3 regions of the Amycolatopsis sp. NPDC114505 genome follow, and region 3 is predicted to be linked to each of the others. Evidence: riboswitches for the same ligand, from Rfam matches in the RefSeq annotation. Region 3 holds a riboswitch; each other region holds the start of a gene.
What was found. A riboswitch is a leader RNA that binds a small molecule or an ion and turns the genes downstream of it on or off. The one in region 3 is predicted to bind S-adenosylmethionine.
Positions count from the first base shown of each region.

Region 1: another riboswitch for S-adenosylmethionine. It lies ahead of ACZ7OU_RS12265 (methionine ABC transporter ATP-binding protein); the one in region 3 lies ahead of thrC (threonine synthase).
Region 2: another riboswitch for S-adenosylmethionine. It lies ahead of ACZ7OU_RS39350 (aminotransferase class V-fold PLP-dependent enzyme); the one in region 3 lies ahead of thrC (threonine synthase).

Region 1 covers NZ_JBVKDV010000001.1:2,448,062-2,454,535, forward strand. Annotated here, with positions in the region: gene ACZ7OU_RS12255 (transglycosylase family protein) at 1-939, shown strand, start outside; gene rsmA (16S rRNA (adenine(1518)-N(6)/adenine(1519)-N(6))-dimethyltransferase RsmA) at 1,120-1,956, shown strand; SAM riboswitch class I at 2,095-2,201, shown strand; gene ACZ7OU_RS12265 (methionine ABC transporter ATP-binding protein) at 2,395-3,408, shown strand; gene ACZ7OU_RS12270 (4-(cytidine 5'-diphospho)-2-C-methyl-D-erythritol kinase) at 3,479-4,441, shown strand; gene ACZ7OU_RS12275 (ABC-F family ATP-binding cassette domain-containing protein) at 4,488-6,254, shown strand; gene ACZ7OU_RS12280 (fatty acyl-AMP ligase) at 6,400-6,474, shown strand, end outside.
Region 2 covers NZ_JBVKDV010000004.1:240,765-247,238, forward strand. Annotated here, with positions in the region: gene ACZ7OU_RS39340 (hypothetical protein) at 1-134, opposite strand, end outside; gene ACZ7OU_RS39345 (hypothetical protein) at 74-700, opposite strand; gene ACZ7OU_RS39350 (aminotransferase class V-fold PLP-dependent enzyme) at 717-2,066, opposite strand; SAM riboswitch class IV at 2,104-2,218, opposite strand; gene ACZ7OU_RS39355 (M23 family metallopeptidase) at 2,301-2,960, opposite strand; gene ACZ7OU_RS39360 (potassium/proton antiporter) at 3,091-4,569, opposite strand; gene ACZ7OU_RS39365 (ArsR/SmtB family transcription factor) at 4,665-5,348, opposite strand; gene ACZ7OU_RS39370 (penicillin-binding transpeptidase domain-containing protein) at 5,569-6,474, opposite strand, start outside.
Region 3 covers NZ_JBVKDV010000004.1:826,861-833,334, forward strand. Annotated here, with positions in the region: gene lepA (translation elongation factor 4) at 1-1,481, opposite strand, end outside; gene ACZ7OU_RS41655 (class I SAM-dependent methyltransferase) at 1,597-2,217, shown strand; gene ACZ7OU_RS41660 (VOC family protein) at 2,214-2,588, opposite strand; gene ACZ7OU_RS41665 (DMT family transporter) at 2,612-3,475, opposite strand; gene rpsT (30S ribosomal protein S20) at 3,808-4,068, shown strand; gene holA (DNA polymerase III subunit delta) at 4,141-5,121, opposite strand; SAM riboswitch class I at 5,258-5,391, shown strand; gene thrC (threonine synthase) at 5,404-6,474, shown strand, end outside.

The DNA.
Region 1 (6,474 bases), on a different contig from region 3:
GGCCTGTCCGTCGGCGCGCACGACTCGCTCTCCCCGTCCCCGCAGGCGGAGGTCGGCGACGGCGGTGTCATCAAGCTCGAGCGCGGCCGTCAGCTGAAGATGATCGTCGACGGCGCGGAGCACACCTCCTGGGTCCGCGCGACCCACCTCGGCGACGCGCTCGGCCAGCTCGGCATGGCCGGGGTGGACAAGCCCGGCACGTGGATGTCGATGCCGAAGGACGGCGAGCTGCCCCTGCAGGGCGCCACCGTCGAGATCAAGACCCTCAAGAACCTCACGCTCTACGACGGCGCCAACGCGCCGAAGAAGGTCACCACGACCGCGGTCACCACGAAGGAGTTCCTGGGCGAGTACAAGCTCACCCTGGGCCCGGAGGACCAGGCCGAGGGCGGTCTGGACGTCAAGCTGACCGACGGCGCCGAGGTGCACATCAGCCGCACCGGCGTCTCGACGGTCGTCCAGAAGGAAGACATCGCCCCGCCCGAGCAGAAGGTCGACGACCCGGACCTCGTCAAGGGCAAGACCTCGGTCGAGGACCCGGGCACGCCCGGCGAGAAGATGGTGACCTACAAGGTCACGCAGAAGAACGGCAAAGAGGTCTCCCGCGAGAGCATCTCCGAGCAGGTCATCACCCAGCCGAAGCCGAAGATCATCCACGTCGGCACCAAGCAGGCCCCGACCCCGGCGATCGGCGACGGCTCCGCGTGGGACCGCATCGCGCAGTGCGAGTCGGGCGGCAACTGGGCCATCAACACCGGCAACGGCTACTACGGCGGCCTCCAGTTCGACAAGCGCACGTGGGACGCCTACGGCGGCGACGAGTACGCGGCGCTCCCGAACCAGGCTTCGCGCGAGCAGCAGATCGCGATCGCGGAGAAGGTCAAGGCCGGCCGTGGCGGCAGCTACAGCGCTTGGCCGGTCTGCGGCAAGAAGGCCTGACACGCTTTTCGAGCGGCCCTCACCTCGACGAGGTGGGGGCCGTTTCGCGTGCGCGGAAAGGCATCACGCGTGTCCCGAGGGGCATCACGCGTGATCAGGCGGGCATCACGCGTGATGCCCCCCCAATCACGCGTGATGCCTGCCCAGTCACGCGTGATGCCCCATCGGTAAGCTCCAGCGGTGGTTGAACTGTTGGGACCTGCCGAGATCCGCGGGCTGGCGGCCGAGCTGGACGTGCGGCCGACCAAGAAGCTCGGGCAGAACTTCGTGCACGATCCCAACACCGTCCGGCGGATCGTCGAGCTGGCGGACGTCGGCCCGGACGACGTCGTCCTCGAGGTCGGGCCCGGGCTCGGGTCGCTGACCCTCGGGCTGCTCGCCACCGGTGCGCGCGTCGTCGCCGTCGAGATCGATCCCAAGCTCGCCGAACGGCTGCCCAAGACCGTCGCCGAGCGGGGGTCCGAGGTCTCCGAACGACTCCAGGTCGTCACGGCCGACGCGCTGCGGATCACCGACGACCAGCTGCCGCGGCCGACCGCGCTCGTCGCGAACCTGCCCTACAACGTCGCCGTCCCGGTCGTGCTGCACCTGCTCGCCGAGGTGCCGTCGCTCACGTCCGGCCTCGTCATGGTCCAGACCGAGGTCGCCGACCGGATGGCGGCGGGCCCCGGCAGCCGGATCTACGGCGTGCCGAGCGTCAAGCTCGCCTGGTACGGCCCCGCGCGCAAGGTCGGCGCCGTGCCGCGCTCGGTGTTCTGGCCGGTGCCGAACGTCGACTCCGCGCTCGTCGCCTTCGAACGCGGTGACGCTCCGGCGTCGGACGACCGCGATCGGCTCTTCGGCCTCGTGGACGCCGCTTTCTCACAGCGCAGGAAGACGCTCCGCGCCGCGTTGGCGGGCTGGGCCGGCTCGGCCGAGCGGGCCGGGGAGCTGCTCACGGCCGCCGGGATCGACCCGAAGACCCGCGGTGAACAGCTGAACGTGCACGACTTCGCGAGGCTCGCCGCCGCGCGTTAGCACGTCCACAGTGGAAGTCAACGGGGTCCGGCGAAAATACGCCTCTTGACGTGCGATCTCGCGATTCGGACACCTCCACTCGTGTGATCTGGGCCAACAGGCTTGCTTTCGCTCGCCGGGATCGGCTTTACTCGGAAGTGTCCATCCCGAGCGACTGAGAGACCTGGCTCGCCGAAGTCGCAGCAACCACCCCCCGCGGGGAAGGTGCTACCGCCAGGACCGATGGAGGCCGTTTCCGATGAAGAGGGTAGCTCGCCCCCTGCTCCTGACCAGGCGTCGCGTAGTCGACGAAGGCCGCCGCTCCGTGACCGCATGTCGACGCTCCCACTGAGCTTGTCGTAGCCGGTCCACCTCTTCTTCATGCACCGTCCTCAAAGGACGGACTTCGCCTGCGGCCGGGTGCCGCGCGCTGCGCGCACCCCGTTTTCTGGAGCCTTCGTGATCACCGTCGAAAACTTGTCCAAAACCTTTGCCACCAACGGAAACTCGGTCGTCGCCCTGCACGACGTGAGCGTCGAGGTCCAGGCCGGCTCGCTGTTCGGCGTGGTCGGCCCGGCCGGGTCCGGCAAGTCCGTCCTCGCCCGCTGCATCGCGCTGCAGGAGCGGCCCGACCGCGGCGTCGTCCGCCTCGACGGCCTCAACACCGGCACCCTCGACGGCCGCCGGCTGCGCGAAATCCGCCGCCAGCTCGGCGTCGTCTCGACGAAACCGGAGCTGATCGCCGAGCGCACGATCGCCGGCAACATCGCCTCCCCGCTCGAGCAGCTCGGCGTCGACGGCCCGCAGCGCCGCAGCCGGGTCGGCTCGCTGCTCGACCTCGTCGGCCTGACGCAGCGCGCGACGCAGCGTCCCGGTGAGCTGACCGAGGGTCAGCTCCGCCGCGTCGCGGTCGCGAAGGCACTGGCCGCGGCGCCGGCGGTGCTGCTCGCCGACGACCCGACCGCCGGCATCGACCCGGAGGAGGCCGGCGCGGTGCTCACCGTGCTCGACCGCGCCCGCGCCGAGCTGGGCACCACCGTCGTGGTCACGACCCCGGACGCCGGCGTGGTCCGCCGGGTCTGCGACGACGTCGCGGTGCTCGAAGACGGCACGGTCGTCGAGCGCGGCACTGTCCTCGACCTGGTCTCGAACCCGGCCAGCCGCACCGCGCAGGCGCTGCTGCCCGCCATCGAGACCACCCGCGCCCAGATCGCCCGCTACGACCGCTCGGCCGACGTCGTGCTGATCGGTTTCGCTTCGGTCGGCGCGCTGCTGCCCGAGGCCGCGGGCCGGTTCGACGTCGAGTTCGCCACGATCGGCGGCGGCCTGACCCGGATCGGCGACACCCCGGTCGGCCGGTTCCGCCTCGGCGTCCGCGGCGAGCGGGCCGACGCGGCACTGGCGTGGGTCGCCGAGCGCGGCGGCCACGTGACGCACACCGCGCGCGGCCCCCAGGGTGTCGCGGCAGCTTGACCCGAACGCCGTAAACGCCCCGATGCGCACGTCGCATCGGGGCGTTTTCGCGGCCACGTAGGCTGGTCGGGTGCTCGCCGTAGTTCCGCCCCCAGTCACCGTCCGGGTCCCGGCCAAGGTCAACCTGCACCTGGCGGTCGACGACCTGCGCGAAGACGGTTACCACGAGCTGGTGACCGTGTTCCAGGCCTTGTCGCTGACCGACGAGGTGACCGTCGCGGTCACCGAAGAGCCGGGCGTGGAGATCTACGGCGAGGGCGAGGGCTCGGTGCCCGCCGACGGCACCAACCTGGCCTGGCGCGCGGTCGAAGCGCTTTCCGCGCACGTCGGCCGCACCGAAGCGCCGAACGTTCGGGTGGTGCTGCGCAAGGGCATCCCGGTCGCGGGCGGCATGGCGGGCGGCAGTGCCGACGCGGCGGCGACGCTGGTCGGGCTGGCGAGCCTCTGGAACCTCGACGTCACGCGCGACGAGCTGGCCGAGCTCGCCGCCGGGCTGGGCAGCGACGTCCCGTTCGCGCTCTACGGCGGCACCGCGCTGGGCACCGGGCGCGGCGAGCAGCTCGTGCCGGTGCTGTCGCGGCACACTTTCCACTGGGTGCTGGCGTTCGACTCCGAAGGGCTGTCGACGCCGAAGGTGTTCAAGGAGCTGGATCGCCTGCGCGCGGACGGCAACCCGCCGCGGATCGGCTCGCACACCCCGGTCGTCGAGGCGCTGGCTTCGGGCGACCCGCGTCAGCTGGCGCTGTTGCTGGGCAACGACCTCCAGGCGGCGGCGGTTTCGCTGCGGCCGGGGCTGCGCCGGACGCTCCGGGCCGGCGTCAACGCGGGCGCGCTCGCCGGCACGGTCTCCGGCTCCGGCCCGACGTGCGCGTTCCTCTGCGAGGACGCGCAGACCGCGGTCGAGGTCGCCGCGGAGCTGTCGGGCGCGGGGGTGTGCCGCACGGTCCGGGTGGCGCACGGCCCGGTCCCCGGCGCCCGCGTGGTCGGCGGGGACGACGCGCCGCGCCCGGCGCCGCCGCGCGTGCACGCCTGACCGTCCATTGTAGATTTCTCTTTCCCGGAAAGGAACGGCTGAGCGGATGGCCAACCTGGTCAACCTGGAAGCGGTGAGCAAGTCCTACGGGGTGAAGCCACTGCTGGACGGCGTCTCGCTGGGCGTCGCGGCCGGGCAGCGCATCGGTGTCGTCGGCCTCAACGGCGGCGGCAAGACCACGCTGCTGGAAGTCCTTTCCGGACTCGCCGCGCCGGATTCCGGGCGGGTGAGCCACGTCGGCGGCCTGCGGATGGCCGTGGTCACCCAGCGGACCGAGCTCCCGGACGACAGCACCGTCGGCGAGGTCGTGCTCGAACGCTACGGCGCCGAGCACGAATGGGCCGCCGACGCGCGCGTCCGGTCCATTGTGGACGGACTCGGGATCACCGCGATCGGGCTGGACACGCCGACCGCGAACCTCTCCGGCGGCGAGCGGCGCCGGGTCTCCCTGGCGGCCGCGCTGACCGGCGAGCTCGACCTCGTCGTGCTCGACGAGCCGACCAACCACCTGGACGTCGAAGGCGTCCAGTGGCTGGCCGACCACCTGCTGAACCGGCGGATCGCGGTCGTGGTCGTCACCCACGACCGGTGGTTCCTCGACACCGTCGCGAGCCTGACGTGGGAGGTCGCGAACGGCCGTGTCGAGCAGTACGAAGGTGGTTACGCGGACTGGATCTTCGCGCGCGCCGAGCGGGCGCGGCTGGCCGCGACGGCCGAGGAGAAGCGGCAGAACCTGGCCCGCAAGGAGCTGGCGTGGCTGCGACGCGGTCCGCAGGCGCGTTCGTCGAAGCCGCGCTACCGCATCGACGCGGCCGAGGCGCTGATCGCGGACGTCCCACCGCCGCGTGACTCCGTCGAGCTGATGGCGTTCGCGAAGCGCCGGCTCGGCAAGACCGTGCTGGAGCTGGAAGACACGACGTACAAGGTCGGCGACCGGACGCTGCTCGACCACGTCACCTGGCGGGTCGGCCCCGGCGACCGGATCGGCCTGGTCGGGATCAACGGCTCCGGCAAGACGTCCCTGCTGAAGCTGCTCGGCGGCGACGTCGAAGGCTCGACCGGGCGCCGGATCGAGGGCAAGACGGTCGCGCTCGCGCACCTGCGCCAGGAGCTCGACGACCTGCCCGCCGACCTGCGCGTGCTGCAGGCGATCGAGCAGGTGGCCGGGCGCGTGGTGTTCGGCAAGCAGGAGATGACGGCGTCGCAGCTGGGCGAGAAGCTCGGGTTCCCGCAGGCCCGCCAGTGGACCCCGGTCGGCGACCTCTCCGGCGGCGAGCGGCGCCGGCTGCAGCTGTGCCGGCTGCTGATGGCCGAGCCGAACGTGCTGCTGCTCGACGAGCCGACGAACGACCTGGACATCGACACCCTGCAGCAGCTGGAAGACCTGCTCGACGGCTGGCCGGGCACGATGATCGTCGTCTCGCACGACCGGTACCTGGTCGAACGAGTCTGCGACACGATCGTCGCCCTCTTCGGCGACGGCCGCATCACCCACCTCCCGGGCGGCATCGAGGAGTACCTGAACCGCCGGGCGCTCGCCAAGGAACCGGCGGCCGCGGCGGCCCCCACGGCGGCGAAGGCCGAGGCGAAGAAGTCGGCGGCGGACGTGCGGGCGGCGCAGAAGGAGATGGGCCGGCTCGAGCGCAAGCTGGACCAGCTGCACGCGAAGGAGGAGAAGCTCCACGCGGCCCTGCTGGAGGCGGCGACGGATCCGTCGAAGCTGATGGAGCTCAACGGCCAGCTGAAGGGCGTCAAGGGCGAGATCGAGGACGTCGAGGCCCGCTGGCTGGAGACGTCCGAACTGCTCGAGTGAGGGTCCTCGGGCAAGCCGACCCTCGCGCGCAGCCAGGGCGAACGCTCGGGCGTGCCGTACGTGGGAAGTGGTGGACCGCCGGCTTCAGGGCCCGGTTTCCGCCTTGGACGGCGGATGTTGACACCCAGACAGTAATCTGACGCCCATGAGCAGGTTCGTGGACACGCTCGTCGCCACCGCGGCGGGACGAGGTCAGCAGCGTGGCATGGTCACCGGGGAG
Region 2 (6,474 bases), 590 kb from region 3:
GTCATCCGGTAGCCGCGCATGTTCACGAACTCGCCGGTCACCGGGGCGGCCGGGACCAGCGCGACCACCGCCATCACGAGCTGGGCGAACCCCAGCGCCGCCAACGGGAACCAGAGTCGTCGTCCATCCCCCATCGGGGCAGGATAGCGCCCGCCAGCAGGACGGCGGCCGAGATCACCACGCCCGGCAGGTCCGCCACGGCGACGGCCACCCCGCCGGCGAGCACCGCCACCGCGAGCACCGGGAGACTGCGTTCGTACCAGGCGACCACGGCCAGGCCGAGCGTCGCGAGCAGCGGGCCGCGGGTGGGCGCGCCGAGGTCGAACCAGCTGAAGGCCAGCAGGTCCAGCAGGGGCACGGCGAGCACGACGCCGGCGGTCGCGAGGGCGGTCACCTTCGCTCCCCACCGCCGGGCGTAGCACGCCACCACGGCGGCGAACGCCGCGATGAGCGTCCACTGCCAGGCCGGTCCGCTGCCGCCGTAGGCCAGGACGGTGTCGGCGATGCTCAAGAACTGCTGCCCGCCACCGTGGTCTTCGACGGTGAACCCGAAGATGCTGTCGTAGGACGGCCCGCCCGGCCCGGCCGGGAAGTGCGCCGCCAGGTCCGCGGTCACGGCCGAGCGGTGCACCAGCTCGACCGTCACCAGGACCAGCTCGGCGAAACCCAGCAACGCCAACGGAACCCCGTGCCTCCCCATCGGCCCAGGCTAACGCTCAGCAGAACGGCGGCAGCTCCCGCGGGTCGCCGGCCGGGGCCCAGCGGCCGTCCACCTTCGCGTACTCCCAGCGCGCCCCGCGCGCGACGATCTGGCGCAGCGCCAGCACGACGCGGTCGACGTGCTCCTCGGTGCTGCCCAGGCCGAGGCTGACGCGGATCGCCTGCCGCCCGTCGCCGCCGGTGACGCCGATGAGCCGCTTGGCCGCGATGTGGGCGCAGAAAGCGCCGTCGCGCACGCCGATGCCGTACTCGGCCGACAGCACCGCGGCCACCCAGCCGGGGTCGAAGCCGTCGAGGACGAAGCTGAGCGTGCCGACGCGGTCGACCGGCGCGTCGAACAGCCGCAGCTCGGCGCAGCCCGGGATGGCCTCGAGACCCTTGCGCAGCCGGGTGAGCAGGGCCTGCTCGTGCGCCACGACGGCGTCCCAGTTCTCGCTGAGCGTCTCGCAGGCGACGCCGAGCGCGTACACGCCGACGGTGTTGGGCGAGCCCGCTTCGTGGCGCTCGGGCCCGGTGTTCCAGACCACCGCGTCCTCGGTGACGAGCTTGGTCGCGCCGCCGCCGGCGAGGTACGGCTTGGCGGCGCGCAGCCAGTCGGCGCGGCCGATCAGCGCGCCCGCGCCGAAGGGGGCGTACAGCTTGTGGCCGGACAGGGCGACGTAGTCGACGTCCAGCTCCTTGATCGAGATCCGGCGGTGCGGGGCCAGCTGGGCGGCGTCGAGCGCGATGCGAGCGCCGTGCTTCCGTGCCACCGCGGCGATCTCGGCCACCGGCAGGAGCTCACCGGTCACATTGGACGCTCCGGTGACGACGACCAACCGCGGTCCCTGCGGGGAGTCCGCGAGGGCTTCGTCCACAGCGGACACTGCCGCGAGACGCGTGCGCGGGGTCGGGATCCGCCGGACGTTCGGGCCCTGCCACGGCAGCAGCGCGGCGTGGTGCTCGGTGTCGAACACGACGACCGTGGTGTGCCGGGGCAGGCTGCGGGCGAGCAGGTTGAAGGAGTCGGTGGTGTTGCGGGTGAAGACGACGGTGTCGGTCCGGCGGGCGTCGACGAAGCGGCGCAGGACGTCGCGGGTGCGCTCGTAGAGCTTGGTGGAGACCTGCGACGCGAAACCGGCGCCGCGGTGGACGCTGGCGTACCAGGGCAGGAACTCGTCGACCTTGGTGCGGACGGCGTCCAGACAGGGTGCGCTCGCGGCGTGGTCGAGGTTGGCGTAGCCGATGGTTTCGCCGGTGACGAGCGGGACCCGCAGGGACGCCCCGGCGACGGCCGGAACGGCCTGCGGGACAACGAGTCCGGTGAAGTCGGGCGAAGTGCTGGTGCGATCGATGGCGAGAGTCATCGGTGCCTCCTCGGCGGTCCGGGGGACCCCGGCGAGGGGCCCGCGCTTGCCCGTCGCACGACGCGACCGGCCCGGTCTTCACCCGGGGCACCCCACCGCGGAAGGAGGGTTGCCGGCCAGCAAGCCGGGGCTGAACGCTGGCACTCATGACCTGAGCCAGAAGGTAACCGAGAACGCCGCCGCCGGCCAACCCCCGACTTGCATTCTGAGACGGCGCTCACACACCGTGAGGTCTCAGAGCTTCGCGCGGAAGCGTCCCGGCAGCTGCGTCACGGCGTTGTCGGCGAGGTGCGTCGCCGTGCCGGTGTACTGCTCGGCGCCCGCGGTGAAGCGCCAGCCGCCGATGGTCTTGCCGTCGACGGCCTCACCGCTGGCCGCCGCGACGGCAGTCGAGACCTCGGCGAACGACTTGCCGTCCCAGTTCGCCGCCGCCGGGGCGTCCGGCAGGGTCCAGAGCGTGAAGTGCACGTGGGCGCCGGTGCTGCTGCCCCCGCACGGCAGCGCGTTGCCGGTCGAGCCGAGCTCGGCCCCGGCCTCGACGTGCTCACCGTCGGTGACCGTGATGCCCTCCATGTGGTAGTAGCCGGTCCGCCAGCCGCCGGCGTGGTCGAGGGTCACCCAGTCCCCGCCGGCGCAGTGCTGCAGGTGGACGGTGCCGGCCAGCGGCGCGCGCACGGTGCGGTCGGCCGGGCTGAAGTCGATGGCGTTCTTGACGCCGGTGCTGCCGTCGTCGGAGTGGATGCCGGCCGAGTAGACCTGCTGGCCGGCCTTGAACGGCAGGGCGAGCGCCGGGAACGGGGCGATTTCGGCGGTCGCGGCCGGCGCGGTGGCCAGCCCGAGGATCGCGGTCATCGCGGCGGCGAGGGCCGCCCCACGCACGTGAAGTTTGGTCACCCTGCGTACTCCTTTGACTCTGCACTCACCCATTCGAACTAACGAATGGAGCGCACAGTAAGCCAAAAGAGGGAACGAAGGGAAGATCGTGTGAGATTTTTGTGGGACAAGCGCCGGACATCGGCACTGGTTAACGGCCCGACTCGCCCTTCCAGCGGGCCAGGCGGCCGGCCCGGTCCACCGCGCGGAGCCGTCGCTCGACGTCGTCGCGGACGCCGCTCGTGGTGACCACCAGCAGCTGGTCGAGCTCCTGGAGCCGGCTGGTCTTCTGCGGCGTGAAGCCGGCGCCTTCGCGCACGACCAGGCTGACCGTCGCGCCGACCGGCAGCCGCAGCTCAGACAGGTACACGCCGTGCAGCTTCGACCCCGGCTGGATGCGGACCTGCAGCAGCTCGGCGCCCAGCTCGTCCAGCGGCGCGGAGTCGACTTCGATCTCGTGCGCCTCGGAGCTCTTCGCCAGCCCGAGCCAGCGCCCGAGCGGCCCGAGCGTCGCGCCCTGGACCAGCGTCAGCACGATGACCAGCACGAACACCGCGTCGACCAGCCGTTGCGCGCCCGGCACCCCCTGCGACAGCGGGATCATGGCGAGCACGATCGGCACCGCGCCGCGCAGGCCCGCCCACGACAGGAACGCCTGTTCCCGCCACGGCAGCCGGAACGGCAGCATCGCCAGCACGACCGACATCGGCCGGGCCAGCAGCAGCACGACGGCCCCCGCGACCAGGCCCGGCAGCACCGACTCGAGCACCCGGCTCGGCGAGGCGAACAGGCCGAGCAGCACGAACAGCCCGATCTGCGCCAGCCAGCCGAGCCCTTCGGCGAACGACAGCGTGTCCGAGCGGTGCGGCAGCCGCGAGTTCCCGAGCACCAGCGCGGCGACGTAGGTGGCGAGCAGCCCGGACGCGTGCAGCAGCTGCCCGGACGAGTACGCGACGACGCACACCGCGACCGTGGCGACCGGGTAGAGACCGGTCGCCGGCAACGCGGCCTTGCGCAGCGCGAGGCCGCCGAGCCAGCCGAACGCGAGCCCGATCGCCAGCCCTGCCGCGAGTTCGTAGACGACCAGCAGCGGCAGTGTCCAGTCCACAGTGGTGCCTTCGGCCAGCACCACGACGGCGATGTACGCGGGCGCGTCGTTGATGCCCGACTCGAGTTCCAGCGCCCCGGTGAGCCGTTTGCCGATCCCGGCCGAGCGCAGCACGGAGAACACCGCGGCCGCGTCGGTCGAGGCGAGCACCGCGCCCCACAGCAGCGCGAACCGCCAGTCGAGGCCCAGCAGCCAGTGCAGGGCGGCGCCGGTCACCGCGATGCTCACCACAACGGCCACAGTGGACAGTGCGATCCCGATGCCCAGCGCCGGTTTCACCGCCGACCAGCGGGTCGTCAGCCCGCCTTCGGCGAGGATCATGACGAGCGCGGCGAGGCCGAGCGACTGGGTCAGCTCGGGGTTGTCGAACCGGATGCCGAACCCGGCTTCGCCGAGCAGCACGCCGATCGCGAGGTAGAGCAGCAGCGACGGCAGGCCCAGCCGGATCGACACGCGCACGGCGAGCACGGAGGCGAGCAGCACGACGCCGCCGACGCCGAGCAGCACGGGAAGCTGGTCCATGCCGCCTCCCTCCGAGTGCCGTGGGCCCTCAGAATAGTGAAGCGGTCGAGTTAACTCCTTCGTGTACCGCTGGGGCGCGCCGACGGCGTGGTGTGTTAAGGCCCACCGAGCGCGGCGAGATCGACACCGAGCGCCGCGAACGGCTTCTCCGCCGCCGGAAACACCTTCACCGCGCGATGCCCGTCGCGGCCGACCCAGCCGGCGCCGACCGCGCGCTCGAGCAGCGCGGCGGGTACGGCTCCGGCGAGGTGGTCGCGCCGCTCCGTCCAATCCAGACAGTCGCGCAGCGGCGACCGCCGCCCGGGCTCGACCGGCACGCCGAGCTCGGCCAGCACCTCGCGGCCGCGGCCGGTCAGCGCCAGGCCGCCGTCGGCGTCGACCAGGCCGGTGGCCAGCATGCCGTCGCGGACCGCGACGCCGAGCACGCCGGCGAGGTGGTCGTAGCAGGTCCGCGCGAACCCGAGCCGCTTTACCCGCAACGACGACTTCAGCCCGGTCACGGGCCGGTGCTCGGCGTGCTGGGCGAGGTGCTCGATCAGCTCGGCGACGCGCGGGTCGGCGATCCGGACGTAGCTGGCCCGGCCCTGCTTGACCCGGGCGACGAACCCGGCGTCGACCAGCCGGGTGACGTGCTCGCTGGCCGTGGAGAGCGCGATCCCGGCCGCCTTCGCGAGCTCGCCGACGGTCCACGCCCGCCCGTCGAGCAGGGCGAGGCACATGGTGGCCCGGCTCGGGTCGGCGAGCACCGCGGCGACCTCGGCGAGAGCGATCGTCTCCATGCGCCCACGGTACGGCGGCCACCCTTCGCCCGCGGCCGAAGCGTCGCACGGACGACACGCGTACCCAGGCGGACGACCCGCGTACCCAGCTGGACGACACGCGTACTCGGGCGGACGACACGACCCAAGTCCGGCGTGTCGTCCATCGGGGTACGCGTGTCGTCTGGCCAGGTACGCGTGTCGTCCGCGCAGGTACGCGTGTCGTCCGGGCGGGTGCGGGTCAGAGGGCTTTCAGGAACTTCGCGGCCAGGGTGACCGCCGGGCCCGAGTCGTTCGAGTCCTCCAGGACCACCGCGAAAGCCACGTTGGCGCGGTAGCCGACGAACCAGCCCGTGGCCTCCGAGCCGTCGCCGAACTGGGCCGTTCCCGTCTTGCCGAAGACGTTCCCGGCGCCCGCCGCGCCCCGGCCCGTTCCGCTGGTGACGACCGCGCGCATCATCGTCCGCACCTGGCCGAGCACCGACGCCGGCGGCGGCGAGTAGCCCTTGACGACCGTCGTCTCCTGGTCGTGCCACAGCCGGGGCGTGATCGCCTTGCCGGACGCGACCGTCGCCGCCATCACCGCGCCGCCGAGGCAGCTCGCCTGGATCCGGCCCTGGCCGAACCCGTCCTCGACCTGCTCGTCCTTGCTCGCCGCGGGCTCGACCTTGCCCAGCTCGGTGTCGATCCCCGGGATCTCGTAGTCGGCGTTGAGACCCAGCTCGTTCGCGGCCTTCACCAGACCGTCGGCGGGCAGGTCCAGCGCGAGCCGCCCGAACGTCGTGTTGCACGACCGCGCGAACGCCGTCTGCAGGTTCGTCGCGCCCAGCTCGAAGCCCTCGTTCTTGACCGTGCGCGTCCCGATCGTCGCGACGCCGGGGCAGTCGACCGGCGACTGCGCGGTCAGGCCGCTCTGCTGGACCGCGGCGACGGACGTCGCGATCTTGAACGACGAACCGGGCTCGTACAGCCCGCTGAGCGCCTTCGGTGACAGCCCGGCGGCGCTGTTCTGCGCGACGGCCAGGATGTCGCCCGAGCCCGTGTCGAGCGCGACCAGCATCGCCGAGCCCTTGAAGCTGTCGACCGCGGCCTGCGCGGAGTTCTGCGCGGCCAGGCTCAGGCTCGACGTCACCGTCTTCGCGTCGCC
Region 3 (6,474 bases):
AGGTCCGCCGCCTGCGTGCCGGCCTCTTCGTAGTCCAGCGACGCGTAACCGCGCGTACGCGACTTCAGCGTGTCGAAGAAGTCGAAGATGATTTCGCCCAGCGGCATGTTGTAGCGCAGCTCGACCCGGTCCTCGGACAGGTAGTCCATGCCGAGCAGCTGGCCGCGCTTGTTCTGGCACAGCTCCATGATCGTGCCGATGAACTCCGACGGCGCCAGGATGCTGACCTTGCTGACCGGCTCCAGCACCTTGTCGATCTTGCTCCCGGTCGGCCAGTCCGACGGGTTGGTGACGTGGATTTCCTTGCCGTCGTCCAGCACCACGTCGTAGACCACGTTGGGCGCGGTGGAAATCAGGTCGAGGCCGAACTCGCGCTCGAGCCGGTCGCGCGTGATCTCCAGGTGCAGCAGGCCGAGGAAGCCGCAGCGGAAGCCGAAGCCGAGCGCCACCGACGTCTCCGGCTCGTAGTCGAGCGCGGCGTCGTTCAGCTGGAGCTTGTCCAGGGCCTCGCGCAGCTCGGGGTAGTCGGAGCCGTCCACCGGATACAGTCCGGAGTAGACCATCGGCTTCGGTTCGCGGTAGCCCGCCAGCGCTTCCTTGGCGCCGTGGCGTTCCGACGTCACGGTGTCGCCGACCTTCGACTGCCGGACGTCCTTCACACCGGTGATCAGGTAGCCGACCTCGCCGACGCCGAGCCCCTTGCTGGCCTTCGGCTCCGGCGAGATGATGCCGACTTCCAGGAGCTCGTGGGTCGCGCCGGTGGACATCATCTTGATGCGCTCGCGCGGGGTGATCTTGCCGTCGACGACGCGGATGTAGGTGACGACGCCGCGGTAGGTGTCGTAGACCGAGTCGAAGATCATCGCGCGGGCGGGCGCGTCCGCGTCGCCCTGCGGCGCCGGGACCGACTTCACGACCTCGTCGAGCAGCGCGCCGACGCCCATGCCGGTCTTGGCCGAGACCCGCAGGACGTCGTCGGGCTCGCAGCCGATGATGTGGGCCAGCTCACCCGCGTACTTGTCGGGGTCGGCCGAGGGCAGGTCGATCTTGTTGAGCACCGGGATGATCTGGAGGTTGTTCTCCAGGGCGAGGTAGAGGTTGGCCAGCGTCTGGGCCTCGATGCCCTGCGCGGCGTCGACCAGCAGGACGGCGCCCTCACACGCCTCCAGCGCCCGGGAGACCTCGTAGGTGAAGTCGACGTGGCCGGGGGTGTCGATCATGTGCAGGACGTGGTCCTGCCCGTCGACCTTCCAGGGCAGCCGGACGTTCTGCGCCTTGATCGTGATCCCGCGCTCGCGCTCGATGTCCATCCGGTCGAGGTACTGCGCGCGCATGGCCCGCTCTTCCACGACGCCGGTGAGCTGCAGCATGCGGTCGGCCAGGGTGGACTTGCCGTGGTCGATGTGCGCGATGATGCAGAAGTTCCGGATGAGCTCCGGAGGCGTGAAGGTGGTGTCGGCGAACTTGTTGAGCGCTGTCACTCGAATGAGTCCTCGGAAAGTCGGGGATGGCCACCTCTATGCTCCCATGCCCCTCCGGGTGCCAGTGGGGGTCATCCCCGATGCGGGTGTTCGTGATCCGTGGTGCCCTCGAAGTATGAGCACATCGCACCAGCCGGCACCCCCTCCCCAGCCGGAGACCAGCGGCTTCGCCCGCGTTCTCGACCGTGCGTTCGGTCACCCCTCCGGTCCGCTCGGCCGCCTCGGCGGCTGGGTGATGGCGCGGGGCAACGCCGCGACCGAGCAGCGCATCGTCGACCTGGCCCGGATCGAGCCCGACGAGACCGTCCTGGTCGTCGGACCCGGCCCCGGCGTCGGCCTGGACGCCGCCGCGCGGCTGGCCGGGCGCGCCCTCGGCGTCGACCCCTCCCCCGAGATGCTCGGGCTCTGCCACGAGCGCTGCGGCGACCGCGCTGAGCTGCGGGAAGGGTCGGCGGCGCACACCGGCGAGCCCGACGGGTCCGTGGACGTCGTGCTGACCGTCAACAACGTCATGCTCTGGGACGACCGCGCGGCCGGGTTCGCCGAGCTGTTCCGGGTGTTGCGCCCCGGCGGTCGGCTGCTGCTGTCCGCGCACGAGAAGTGGCTGCCCGTGAGCAGGCACGTCCTGGCCGACGAAGCCGCCGGAGCGGGCTTCGCCGACCTGCAGACGTGGACCTGGGACCCGCCCGGCTTCGCCGCGCTGGCCGCGCAGCTGCGCGCCGTCAAGCCCGCCTAGCGGGTGTCCACGCGGATCGGGTGGCCCTCGGGCACCTCGACCAGCACGATGCGCGTGCCGTCCGGGTCGGCGATCCAGGCCTCGTCGAGGCCCCAGGGCTCGCGCTGGGCGTCGCGCACCGGCTCCAGGCCCTTCGCCTTCAGGTCGGCCATCGTGGCGGCCAGATCCCGGACCTGCAGCCAGAGCACCAGATCGGGCGACGAGCCCGTCTCGCCCCGGCCGGAGACCTCCAGGGAGCCGTGGCCGAGGAAGAACACCATGCCGCCGGGGAACTCGCGCTCCACGGCCAGGCCGAGGGTGTCGCGGTAGAACGCCGTCGTCGCGCCGGCGTCGCGCGGGCGGACGATCAGCCTGCTCTTCAGGACTTCCATCCGACCATCCCTACCGGACGCGCTCAGGCGGCCGCAATCGCGGCGATGCCCGACAGCACGATCACCGACCCGGCGAGCCGCCGCACGGCGTCGCGTTCGCCCAGCACCAGCCACGCGGCGAGGCCGCCGAGCACGATGCTCAGCTCGCGGGCGGGCGCGACCAGGCTGACCGGCGCCATCGTGAGGGCGAACAGCACGAGGATGTACGCGACCGGCGAAAGCACCGCGACGACCAGCACCTCGCGGCGCTGCTCGCGCCAGATCCGCGTCACCTCGGCGCGGCCGGCCAGTGCGCCGGGCACGAGCAGCACGCTCTGCAGGATCGAGCCGAGGCCGAAGTAGACGACCGGCGGCACGCCGAGACCGGTCACCGAGTGCGCGTCCCAGAGGGTGTAACCGGCGATGACGGCGCCGGTCAGCAGGCCGTAGAGGATGCCGGCCTTGACCGCGTGCGGGTCGCCGCCCTTGCGGCCGGTGCTGATCACCAGCACCCCGGCGACGACCAGGAAGGCGCCGAGCAGGCCGAGCCAGCCGGGCCGTTCGCCGAGCACGAGGACGGCGGCCAGCACCGACAACAGCGGCCCGGTGCCCCGCGCGACCGGGTAGACGACGGAGAGGTCGCCGACGCGGTACCCGTGCTGCAGCACGATGCCGTAGGCGATGTGCAGCACCGACGTGACCACGGCGGCCACCAGCCAGCTCCACTGTGGACGTTGCGGTTCGACGACCAGCAGCACGACCGTCACCGGCAGGAGGATGACCGCGGAAGCGGTGTAGTAGAGCCAGACGAACTGGGTGCCGCCGGAGGAGATCCGCTTGGCGGCCAGGTTCCACGCGGCGTGCACGACCGCGGCGACGAGGACGAAGGACAGGGCGGTGGTGTTCATGGGACCCTTCGGGTTTTCGCGCGCGCGAAAACCGGGTCCTCCAGGCTTTTGCCCCGTCAGATGAACGACCGGCCGTCCGGGCCCGCCGACGGTGCCGCTCGGACCAGACCCGCCGGTCCTGGTTGTGTACCGCGAGATGCCTGCGGACCGGCGACGGAACCCTAGGCACTACCGCGGCCCACCGTACTCCCGGTGCCGGACGTCCGCGGTCCGGCTGTTAAAGTTGCTTCTCGCTGCCCGTGCGGCATTCCGTCATGGAGGAAGCCCGCTCTCCGAGTGGGGCCAATTCAGCGCGGCGGCGAATCTCACCGAGTGAAAGAGGAGTTGCCCCTATGGCCAACATCAAGTCGCAGATCAAGCGCATCACGACGAACGAGAAGGCGCGTCTGCGCAACCAGGCGATCCGGTCCTCGGTGAAGACCGCGATCCGCAAGGTCCGCGAAGCCGCCGAGGCCGGCGACAAGGCCAAGGCCGTCGAGCTGCAGCGCGACGCCGCCCAGAAGCTGGACAAGGCCGTCTCGAAGGGCGTTCTCCACGCCAACCAGGCCGCCAACAAGAAGTCGGCGCTGGCGAAGCGCGTCAACGCGCTCTGAGCTGGTTGATTTCCGGCTGTTCGATTTCCCAGAAAGCCCCGGCTTCGGCCGGGGCTTTCTTCATGTCCGGGATCAGCGCTCGCCCTTGGCGGCCGCCACCTGGAGGACCGCGCGCTCCAGCGCGTAGCCCGGGTCGGCCGCCACGCCCTTGACCTCGGCGTTCAGCCTCGCCACCACGCGCATCGCCGTCGCCAGGCCGTCCTGGTTCCAGCCGCGGACCTGGCCCTGCGCCTTGCGGATCTTCCACGGCGGCATGCCCAGCTCGCCCGCCAGCTGGTTCGGGTTGCCCCGGCCCGCGCCGGAGACCCGCGCGATCGTGCGGACCGCGTCGGCCAGTGCGTCCGCGACCAGGACGTGCGGGACGCCCAGCTGCATCGCCCAGCGCAGCGACTCCAGTGCCGCCGAGCGATCGCCGCTCACGGCCTTCTCCGCGACCGCGAACCCGGTCACGTCCGCGCGCCCGCGGTGGTAGCGGCGGACCGCTTCGGCGTCGACGGACCCACCGGCGTCCGCCACCAGCTGCGTCGCCGCCGAGGAGAGTTCCCGCAGGTCGGAGCCGACGGCGTCGATCAGCGCGGCGACTCCGGCCGGGTCGATCTTGCCGCCCGCACGGCGCACCTCGTGCCGCACGAACTGCTCGCGCTCGGCCGGCTTGGTCATCTTCGGGCACTCCGTGACCTCGGCGCCGGCCTTCTTCAGCACCGCCGGGAGCGTCTTGCCCGCCTTGCTGCGCCCGCCGCCGGTGTGCACGACGACCAGCACGACGCCGTCCGCCGGGTCCTTCAGGTAGGACGCCACGGCGTCGGCCAGCTCCTGCGAGATGTCCTGCCCCGACTCCAGGACGATCACGCGACCCTCGCTGAACAGCGACGGGCTGACGAGTTCGGCCAGCTCGGGGGCTGTGAGATCGGACACCCGGACCCGGGTCAGCTCGGCCGTGGCGTCGAGCGCGCGCGCCGCGGCGAGCGTCTCGCGGACGGCGCGCTCGATCAGCAGTTCTTCCTCACCCAGGACCAGGTGCAGCGGGGCCGGGGCGGTGGCTTGGGCGGTCACGGGAGGATCCTCTCACTTGCGGTGTCGTGCGCCCGCTCCGGTGATGTCGAGCGGCCGGCATGGCACGGCCCGAGCGCCATGTCGTACGGTGTCCTCGAGGCGGCGCGCAGTTTGGCGCGCACCGACAACCGAATACCGCTCATCCAGAGGGGCAGAGGGAACGGCCCGACGAAGCCCCGGCAACCGGCGTACAGCCCGTCATCCCGCATTCGCGGGGTAGCTGACGACCACGGTGCCAATTCCGGCCCGCTTCGGCGGGGCAGATGAGGAAGGAACCTCGCGATGACCGCCACCCTCGGAACGACCTCCACCACGAAGACCCCGGATCTCGGTCCCGCCGTCGAGCTGGTGTCGAAGGAAGAGGGCCACCGGCAGCCGCTCGCGCCGGAGTTCGTCTCCGCCGAGGACTTTTCGCCGCTCGAGGTCGCTTACGACTTCGGCCGCGTCCGCCGCGAAGACATCGAAGCCGGCCCCAAGAACATCTGGCGCTACAAGAAGCTCCTTCCGGTTCCGTCGAACATCGAAGAGATCCCGAACACCGAGCCCGGCGCGACCCGGCTGATCCGCGCCGACCGCCTGGCCAAGGAGCTCGGCCTCAAGCGCCTGTGGGTCAAGGACGACACCGGCAACCCGACGCACTCGTTCAAGGACCGCGTCGTCGCCGTCGCGCTGGCCGCGGCCCGCGAGTTCGGCTTCGAGGTGCTCGCCTGTCCGTCGACCGGCAACCTGGCCAACGCGACGGCCGCCGCCGCGGCCCGCGCCGGCTGGCGGTCGGTCGTGCTGATCCCGAAGACCCTCGAGCGCGCCAAGATCCTCACCACCGCGGTCTACGACGGCGACCTGATCGCCGTCGACGGCAACTACGACGACGTCAACCGCCTCGCCACCGAGCTCGCCGGCGAGCACCCGAAGTGGGCGTTCGTGAACGTGAACGTCCGGCCGTACTACTCGGAAGGCTCGAAGACGCTGGCCTTCGAGGTCGCCGAGCAGCTGGGCTGGCGCATCCCGCCGCAGATCGTCGTGCCGATCGCCTCCGGTTCGCAGCTGACCAAGGTGGACAAGGGTTTCCGCGAGCTGGGCCAGCTCGGTCTCGTGGACGCCAGCCCGTACAAGGTGTTCGGCGCGCAGGCGACCGGCTGCTCGCCGGTGTCGGCCGCCTTCCGCGCCGGCCAGGACGTGGTCCAGCCCGTGAAGCCGGACACGATCGCCAAGTCGCTGGCGATCGGCAACCCGGCCGACGGCCCCTACGTGCTCGACATCGTCAACCGCACCGGCGGCGCGATCGAGGACGTCACCGACGAAGAGGTCGTCGAAGGCATCCGGCTGCTGGCCCGCACCGAAGGCATCTTCACC